DNA from 2 places in the Nocardioides sp. P5_E3 genome. Region 1 is predicted to be linked to the other one. Evidence: predicted binding sites of a transcription regulator. Region 1 holds the regulator's gene; the other holds the start of a gene.
What was found. The regulator LexA, encoded in region 1, represses DNA repair genes until DNA is damaged. The targets are predictions, from matches to a motif close to TCGAACANNTGTTCGA.
Positions count from the first base shown of each region.

Region 2: a site for LexA is predicted at 3,129-3,144, ahead of recA (recombinase RecA). Genes of this name have one in related genera too.

Region 1 covers NZ_JBFUMR010000017.1:25,662-30,286, forward strand. Annotated here, with positions in the region: gene ACXJKB_RS12385 (LysM peptidoglycan-binding domain-containing protein) at 1-332, opposite strand, end outside; gene ACXJKB_RS12390 (SDR family NAD(P)-dependent oxidoreductase) at 521-1,327, opposite strand; gene lexA (transcriptional repressor LexA) at 1,456-2,178, shown strand; gene ACXJKB_RS12400 (NAD(P)/FAD-dependent oxidoreductase) at 2,226-3,443, shown strand; gene ACXJKB_RS12405 (sulfotransferase family 2 domain-containing protein) at 3,477-4,208, shown strand; gene ACXJKB_RS12410 (ATP-dependent DNA helicase) at 4,218-4,625, opposite strand, start outside.
Region 2 covers NZ_JBFUMR010000026.1:50,405-55,029, forward strand. Annotated here, with positions in the region: gene ACXJKB_RS16565 (GNAT family N-acetyltransferase) at 1-440, opposite strand, end outside; gene ACXJKB_RS16570 (phosphoribosyltransferase) at 442-933, opposite strand; gene ACXJKB_RS16575 (regulatory protein RecX) at 1,081-1,833, opposite strand; gene recA (recombinase RecA) at 1,939-2,991, opposite strand; gene ACXJKB_RS16585 (MFS transporter) at 3,202-4,452, opposite strand; gene ACXJKB_RS16590 (DUF3046 domain-containing protein) at 4,455-4,625, opposite strand, start outside.

The DNA.
Region 1 (4,625 bases):
ACGCGGAGCTTCTGGCCGGCCGCGAGGCCGGCGGACTCGAGGGCGTTGAGCCGCTCGATCTCGCTCATCATGGAGCGGACGTCGCCGTCGGTGGCGATCTCGCTGGCGATCCCCCACAGGGTGTCGCCCGGCGCGACCTGGACGATCTCGGTCGGGGCCGGCTGGCCGGCCTCGCCGGTGCCGACCGCGCCGCCGGCGAGCATGAACGCCACGCCGAGGACGAGGAACAGCGACGTCAGGAAGACCGCCAGCCGGCCGCGACGGGTCAGACGAACCGTCGAGCGGGCACGCGGGATGGCGGTGAAAGCAGGTGCAAGGCTGAGGGTGCTCATGGTGGCCTCCTGGGGAAGATCAGCCGGTCGTGTTCTGTCGAGCGAATGTCTAGTCGGACCCACCGACAGTGGCTGTGACCACCGGGTGTCGATCAGACGTTCGATCGAACGTGTGTACGACGTTAGAGCACGTGTTCGAACAGTTCAAGCACCTTGTCGAACAAATGTTCGGCGTGTTCGAACGGACCTCAGCGGCGCCTCATCGCCCGCCGACCCTGGGCCGCGAAGAGCCCGGCCGCGTGCTGCATCAGCCCGGGCGCGAGCGCCGAGCCGCGGACGACTCCCCCGCGCCAGCCCGGCACGGCCCGCACGACGCGTCGGGATCCGATCAGCGCGACAGCCGCAGCAGCGACGTCGGAGACGTCGAGGATCGGGCCACCCGAGTGGACCAGCTGCGACCCGAGGCCCGCCGGGTCCTGGGCGGCGAGCATCGCCGTGTCGACCCCGTCGGGGCACAGGGCGTGGACCCCCACCCCGCGCGGCGCCTCGGCGTTGACGGAGGTGGAGAGGGAGACGACGGCGGCCTTCGTGGCGGCGTACATGCTGTAGCCCGGAACCGGCCCGAGGCCGGCGAGCGAGGCGATGTTGACGACGTCGCCGCCTGCCGAGCCGAACGCCGCGAGCGCCGCGCGGGTGCCCCACGTCGTACCGAGCAGGTTGACCTCGACGAGCCGGCGCACCTGTTCCTCCGACAGATCGACGAGGGAGCCGTCGTCACCGACCCCCGCGTTGTTGAACCACGCGGTCAGCACGCCGTGTCGCGCGGCCTCCTCCGCCACGAGGCGGTGGGCGTCAGGATCGCGTACGTCCTGGGCGAGGCCGGCGACGGCGCCGATCTCCGCCGCCGTCGCGGCCGCCGCCCAGCCGTCGACGTCGCCGATGACGACGTGGTGCCCGCGAGCGACCAGGAGCTCCGCGATCCCGCGCCCGATCCCACGGGCTCCACCCGTCACGACGCAGGAGGACGGCGGGCCGGTCAGCTGGCTGGTCGACATGCCCGGACACTAGCGACACGCGGCTTCGAACAGGTGTTTGATCCTGCGGCGTTCCGAGGTCTACGGTGGGCGCACCTGATCCTCCCTGTCCAGCCGCGGACGGAGGGGTCGACGCTAGTGGAGGACGCATGGCCAAGCAGGACGACAAGAACGTCATCGAGATGCCCGACGGCCCCCCGGACGCCACCGGTCTGACCCCGCGCCAGCAGCGGGTGCTCGCCACGATCAAGGACTCGATCGAGACCAAGGGCTACCCGCCCTCGATGCGTGAGATCGGCCAGGCCGTCGGCCTCACCTCGTCGTCCAGCGTCGCCCACCAGCTCCGCGTGCTCGAGGGCAAGGGCTTCCTCAAGCGCGACCCCAACCGCCCGCGCGCCCTCGAGGTGTTCCTGCCCGAGGTGATGGCTGCGCGGCGCAGCATGTCGAGCTCGGAGGAGCCGTCGTACGACGAGACCGGCATCGGCGACGCCAACCCCGTCGCCACCAACGTCCCGGTCGTCGGCCGCATCGCCGCCGGTGGCCCGATCCTCGCCGAGGAGCAGGTCACCGACGTGTTCCCGCTGCCCAAGCAGCTCGTCGGCGAGGGCACCCTCTTCCTCCTCGAGGTCTCCGGTGACTCGATGGTCGACGCGGCGATCTGCAACGGCGACTACGTCGTCATCCGTCAGGAGCAGACCGCCACCAACGGCCAGATCGTCGCGGCGATGATCGAGGGCGAGGCGACCGTCAAGACGTTCCAGCGCAAGGACGGCCACGTGTGGCTGCTCCCCCACAACGACGCCTACGACCCGATCCCGGGCGACAACGCGACGATCCTCGGTGTCGTGACGGCGGTGCTCCGCAGCCTCTGATCGACCGGCGAGGGACACCCCGACCAGCGAGGGTGCACGATGGCGGCATGAGCAACGTGGAGCAGTCCTATGACTACGTCATCGTCGGTGCGGGGGTCGCTGCGGCGAGCGCCGTGAAGGGCATCCGTTCGCAGGACGGGGCCGGGCGCATCGCGGTCCTGGGCTCCGAGCCCGACAAGCCGGTCTACCGGCCCGTCCTGACCAAGGACCTCTGGCTCAAGGACGACGAGACCCTCGAGGGATCCTCCCTCGCCGGCGACCTCGACGAGGACGACGCTGTCGACCTGGTCACCGACACCACGGTGACCGGGATCGACCCCGGCGCCCACGTCGTACGCCTCGCCGACGGCAGCAGCGTCGGCTACGGCAAGCTGCTGCTCGCCACCGGCGCCGAGCCCCGCGTGCTCTCCGTCGACCCCGGCCCGCGGGTCATCTACTACCGCACCGCCGCCGACTACCAGCGGCTGCGCGCCGTCGCGACCGAGGGCAGCCACGTCGCGGTCATCGGCGGTGGCTACATCGGCTCGGAGATCACCTCCGCCCTCGTGCAGAACGGTGTCCAGGTCACCCTCGTGCTGGACCTCGAGGACGTGCAGGAGCAGATGTTCCCCCGCGCCCTCGCCGCCACCCTGACCAAGGCCTTTGCCGACCGCGGCGTGACCGTCGTGCACGGCTCGGTCGAGGGTGGCGAGGAGGACGACGGCGGCGTCCGGATCCGCCTCGGCGACGGCACCTCCATCACCGCCGACGCAGCCGTCATCGGCGTCGGCGTCCTCCCGCGCACCGGGCTCGCCGAGGCCGCCGGCCTCGAGGTCGACAACGGCGTCGTCGTGGACGAGCACCTGCGCACGAGCGACGCGGACGTGTACGCCGCGGGCGACGTCGCGTCCTACCCCGACGCCCTCCTCGGGCGCCGTCGCGTCGAGCACGTCGACCACGCCGAGAAGTCGGGCGAGCACGCCGGCAAGGTGATGGCCGGCGCCGACGAGACGTACGACTACACGCCCTTCTTCTGGTCCGACATCCTCGACTACGGCTACGAGGCGGTCGGCGAGACCAGCAGCCGGCTCGACATGGTGGAGGACTGGAAGGACGGCGAGGTCGGCACCGGCGTCGTCTACTACCTGAAGTCGGGGCAGGTCCGCGGCGTGCTGCTGTGGAACGTGTGGGACAGCGTCGACAAGGCACGCGCGCTGATCGAGGAGACCACCGAGACCCCCGTGCCCGACCCGGAGTCGTTGCGGGGGCGCATCCCGTTCGGGTGAGTGGGAGGGCGCGGTCCGTGTAGCCTCGCGGCGATGTCTGCCGCCGGCCCCGACGCTCCCTCACCGGAGCTCTTCCGCACCCGTCCGGGCAACCGGCGCCGGCTGACCCCGGACGCACAGGCCGAGGTGGACCGTCTGGCCGCTGCAGGCGAGGCGTCCGCGTGGCTCAGCCCGTTGGCGTACAACCTCACCATCAGCCACAGCCACCGGTTCGTCTGGTACCGCGTGGCCAAGGTCGCGACGCGCACCATCCGCCACCACTGCGAGACGCACGGCGTGAGCATGGACGTCGACCACGCGATGCGGGTCCGCTACCCCGTGGCCAGCTTCGCCGACTACTTCACCTTCGCCTTCGTGCGCGACCCGCTGGACCGCTTCGTCTCCGCGTGGCACGACAAGGTCGTCGACAACAACTACTACGACTTCGACCCCGCAACCCACGAGCGGATGCAGGTGGTCGAGGAGTTCGCCCGCTGGACCGCCGTGCAGGACCTGTCCGCCGTGCCGGGCACCGACCAGCACCTGACCCTGCAGAGCCGGATGATCGACCTCAACCGGGTCGACTTCGTCGGCCGGCTGGAGACGTTCGACCGCGACTTCGCCGAGGTGTGCGAGCGCATCGGCGCGCCCGCCGTGCCGTCGGCGCCGAAGAACCAGACCGCCCCCGGCGGCCGCGACCGGCAGGCCTCCGACGAGCTCCGGGCGCTGGTGGCCACGATGTACCGACGCGACTACCAGGTCTTCGGCTACGAGCCGCTGGCCTGAGTCGGCTGGCTAGGACTGCCCCAACCGCTTGAGCGCCTGCCGCGCGAGCGCCGGGTCGGTGGTCGACCACATCGGCGGCAGTGACGCCTTGAGGAAGCGGCCGTAGCGCGCGGTCTCGAGGCGCGGGTCGAGCACGGCGACGATGCCGCGGTCGGAGGTCGTGCGGATGAGGCGGCCCGCACCCTGCGCGAGCAGGAGCGCGGCGTGGGTGGCGGCGACCTGCATGAAGCCGTTGCCGCCCGCCTGGTCGGCGGCCTTCTGGCGCGCGGACATCAGCGGGTCGTCGGGCCGCGGGAACGGGATCCGGTCGATGATCACCAGCTGGCAGGTGTCGCCCGGGACGTCGAGGCCCTGCCACAGCGAGAGCGTGCCGAAGAGACAGGTGTGGGGGTCCTCGACGAACTGCTTGGCGAGCTC
Region 2 (4,625 bases), on a different contig from region 1:
GTGAGGAGTGCGAACCCGGGGTAGTCGCGGATCCGGTAGTCCTGGACGAACCCGACCGACCGGCCGTTGACCTCCACCACCCACATGCGCGTCGGGGTGCTGCCGTCGACGCGGGGGCCGTACGTCGCCGTCACGCGGTCCGTGGTGGGGTCACCGTCGTTGTGCCACCACCGCTGGACGTGCGGCGCCTGCAACCAGCGGGTCAGTGCCGGGAGGTCGCTGTGGGTCATCGCCCGCAGGTAGACAGCCCGGTCGGGCCCGACGTCGAAACGCAGGGTCTCGCCCGAGAGGTCGTGGGCGACCGGTTCGGCGTCGACCGGCGCGGCGATGCGGGCCGCGGCCGCTGCCCACGGCTCCCCGGGCAGCAGGGTGCCGGTCAGCTCCCGGTCTTTGTGGCGTACGACGACGGGGCGGGCGACCGTCGCGCCGCTCCCGGGCACGTCAGTGCGCGAGGGCGTCCGGGTCGACGACGGGCGGGAGCACCGACCACGGGAAGTCGATCCACTGCTCGGTGCTCCGCCAGGAGTAGTCGGGCTTGATGACCGACTGGGGCTTCTCGTAGATCACCACCGTGCGGGCCTCGGCGACGTGGCCCTCGCAGAACGCGTGGACGAGCTCGAGGGTGCGACCGGTGTCGGCGACGTCGTCGGCGACGAGCACCTTGAGGCCGGACAGGTCGATGGCCGCCGGCGTCGGCGGAAGCATGATCGGGACGTCGAGGCGCTGGTCGACGCCGGTGTAGAACTCGACGTTGACCACCGAGATGTTCTTCACCGCGAGGGCGTAGCCCAGCCCCATGCCGAGGGCGAGCCCGCCTCGGGCGATCGCCAGGATGATGTCGGGGCGGAAACCGGAGTCGGCCACCTCCTGCGCCAGCTCGCGGGTGGCCGTGCCGAAGAGGTCGTACGTGAGGACCTCGCGCTCGCTGCTCACGGGACCATCCCACCAGAGCCCGGAGCTCGCCGGAAGACCGGGCCGGTCTGACGATCCCGCCCGGAGCGTCATGCGGACCGGAACCGATGGGTGCGAGTCCGTATGACGCAGCGGGCGGCGAACGATCGGCCCCTCACGAGACGGAACTCAGAAGTCGGGGTGCGGCTCGTCGTCCTCCGCCTCGCCGAGCGCCTCGCGGACGACCGAGAACGCGAGGCCGGCGGCGTAGCCCTTGCGGGCCAGCAGCCCAGCGAGGCGGCGGGTGGCGACCTGGTGGTCGAGGCCGCGCATGGAGCGCAGCTTCTTGTCGACGAGCGCGCGGGCTGCGGCGCGCTGGTCGGACTCGTCGATCTGCTCCAGCGCGGTCTTGGAGTCCTCGTCGTCGATGCCCTTGCGACGCAGCTCCTGCGCCAGCGCCCGGGGGGCCAGCCCCCGGCTGCGGTGCCGGCTCTCGACCCACTGCCGGGCGTAGGCGGCGTCGTCGATCAGGCCGACCTCGGTGAAGCGGTCGAGCAGCTCGCCGGCGAGCTCGTCGGGCACGCCGCGCTTGGCCAGCTTGTCGGCCAGCTCCTTGCGCGAGCGTGCCTGCCCGGTGAGGGTGTCGAGCAGGATCTTGCGGGCGACGGCCTCGGGATCGGCCTCGAGCTCAGCGGCCGCAGCCTCCTCCCGGGCGAGCCTGGCTGCCTCGCGCTCCTCCCAGGTGCGGGTCGCCTTGCGGCCACCCTTGCGGCCACCCTTGCGGCCCCCCTTGCCGCCCTCGCGGCGACCGTCGCCGCCGCGCCCGTCGCGGGGGCGGGCCGGACGAGGTTCGACCGGCGTGGATGGGGTCGGCATCCACGCCTTGACTCCGAGCCCGACGTCGCCGACCCAGTCGGGCGCGGGACGGTTCTCGTCGCTCATCGGCGGGTCTCGACACGCATCATCGACCTCGCAGGCTCACTCGATCGCTTGCTCGACCTGCCCGCACCCACGCCGCCCTCTCGTTCCTCGAGGGTGGCTGTGCGGTCAGAAGTCATTGACCCCGATGGGCTCGTCGGTCAGGTCGTCGGCGGGCTTGTCGACGGCGGGAATGACGCCCAGCTTCTCCAGGATCAGCTTCTCGATCTCGTTGGCGAGGTCGGGGTTGTCCTTGAGGAAGTTGCGCGAGTTCTCCTTGCCCTGGCCGAGCTGGTCGCCCTCGTAGGTGTACCAGGCGCCGGCCTTGCGGATGATGCCCGCCTCGACGCCGACGTCGATCAGGCCACCCTCGCGGCTGATGCCCTTGCCGTACATGATGTCGAACTCGGCCTGCTTGAACGGCGGGGCCACCTTGTTCTTCACGACCTTGACGCGGGTGCGGTTGCCGACCATGTCGGTGCCGTCCTTGAGCGTCTCGATGCGACGCACGTCGAGGCGCACCGAGGAGTAGAACTTCAGCGCGCGACCACCGGTCGTGGTCTCGGGCGAGCCGAACATCACGCCGATCTTCTCGCGCAGCTGGTTGATGAAGATCGCGGTCGTGCCGGAGTTGTTGAGGGCACCGGTCATCTTGCGCAGCGCCTGGCTCATCAGTCGGGCCTGGAGGCCGACGTGGCTGTCGCCCATCTCGCCCTCGATCTCGGCGCGGGGCACCAGGGCCGCCACGGAGTCGATGACGATCAGCGACAGGGCGCCGGAGCGGATCAGCATGTCGGCGATCTCGAGCGCCTGCTCACCGGAGTCGGGCTGGGAGACCAGGAGGGCGTCGGTGTCGACGCCGAGGTTCTTCGCGTAGTCGGGGTCGAGCGCGTGCTCGGCGTCGATGAAGGCGACGATGCCGCCGGCCGCCTGGGCGCTGGCCACCGCGTGGAGGGCGACCGTCGTCTTGCCGGAGGACTCCGGACCATAGATCTCGACGACACGACCACGCGGCAGGCCGCCCAGCCCGAGGGCCACGTCAAGGGCGATCGACCCCGTGGGGATCACCTCGAGCGGCGCACGCGTCTCGTCGCCCAGTCGCATGACCGAGCCCTTGCCGAACTGCTTCTCCACCTGTGCGAGCGCGGCGTCCAGGGCCTTCTCGCGGTCTGCACCAGCCATTGCAGTGTCCTGTCTTGTCGTCGTGTCGTGAGGGGTACGTCTGCGACGCTAGGGCGAGCCACCGACAGTCCCTGATCAGGACGGTCGAACGCTGTGGACAACCTCGCCCCTCGTCGTACCTGTGGATGCACAGTAGCCCGAACAGGTGTTCGACGCGCGCTCCGGCACCGGCGTGTCGAGGCCCGAACCTCCCCGGGTGCGAGGAGCAGCTCAGGAGTGCCGGCGGGTGACCGCTCCGGCGACCACGACCGCCCCCGCCAGCAGGGCAGCGAACGTCGCCAGCGCGGGGTAGCCCAGCTCGCCGACGATGACCCCGGCGAGGGCACCTCCCCCCGCGGCGGTGAGCGCCATCGCCATGTCGGAGGTGCCCTGCACGTCGGTGCGCGCGTCGATGGGCGTGCGGTCGGCGATGACCGTGGACGCGGCGACCGTCGCGCAGGACCAGCCGAGGCCGAGGAGGAACAACCCCGCGAAGATCTGCCACGACGTGCCCTGCGGGGACAGGCCGCACAGCACGAGCGACACCAGCAGGACCACTCCCCCGGTGACCAGGACGGCCGACCTGCCGAAGCGGTCGGCGGCCCAGCCGACGAGCGGCGAGAAGGCGAACATGCCGAGCACGTGGATCGAGATGACGAACCCGATGACCTCGAGGTGAGCGCCGCCGTGCTCCATGTGCAGCGGCGTCATGATCATCACGGTCACCATCGCCGCATGGGCGCAGGCCATCGCGACCACAGCCGCCCCGACCGCCGGCACGTCACGCACGACCGCGACGAAGCGGCCCCACGACCGGCCGCGCGGCTCGGGACCCGCGCTGGGCACGACCCCGGCGGTCTCCTGGGCGAGGAGCAGCGGGTCGGGTCGCAGCCGCCACCACACCCACCCGGCTGCGACGACCAGGACGACCGCGCCGATGGCGAAGCCCCCGGTCAGCTCGGGCACGCCCATGGAGCGGGCGACGGCCGCTCCGACGCCGGTGAGGTTGGGGCCGGCGACGGCCCCGACCGTGGTCGCCCACACGACGACCGACAGGGCGCGGGCGCGGTGCTCCTCGGTGGCCAGGTCGGTGGCGGCGTAGCGCGACCCGTTGTTGACCGCCGTGGTGGCTCCCAGCATGAGCGCGCCGAGGAGCAGCACGACCATGGAGTCGACGACGCCGGCGACGACGGCCAGGACCGCTCCGGTCGCCCCGATGAGGTAGCCCGCGACCAGCCCGACACGTCGCCCGCGGCGGCGCATCACGCGCGCGAGCCCGTAGGCGGCCGCGGCCGTGCCGAGGACCTGGAAGGTCTGTGCGAGGCCGGCCATCGTCTCGCTGCCGGAGATGTCGCGGGCCAGGAGCGAGGCGGTCGCGACGCCGATGGTGACACCGACCGCGCCGACCGCCTGGGAGACGACGAGGGTGCGGACCGTACGACGCTGGACGTCGGCGACGGTGAGGCCTCCGGCCAGCCGCATGGTCACCGCTCGGTGTCCGGGAGCTCGAGCTGACGGTGCACGGCGGCCCACACCTGCTTGGGCGGGACACCGGCGTCGAGCGCCTCCTGGGTCGTGCGGCCGTCGAGGTCGCGCACGACGGTGAGCTCGGCCCAGGTGCGGGAGTAGGCCCGCCCGAGGGTCTCGTCGAGCCG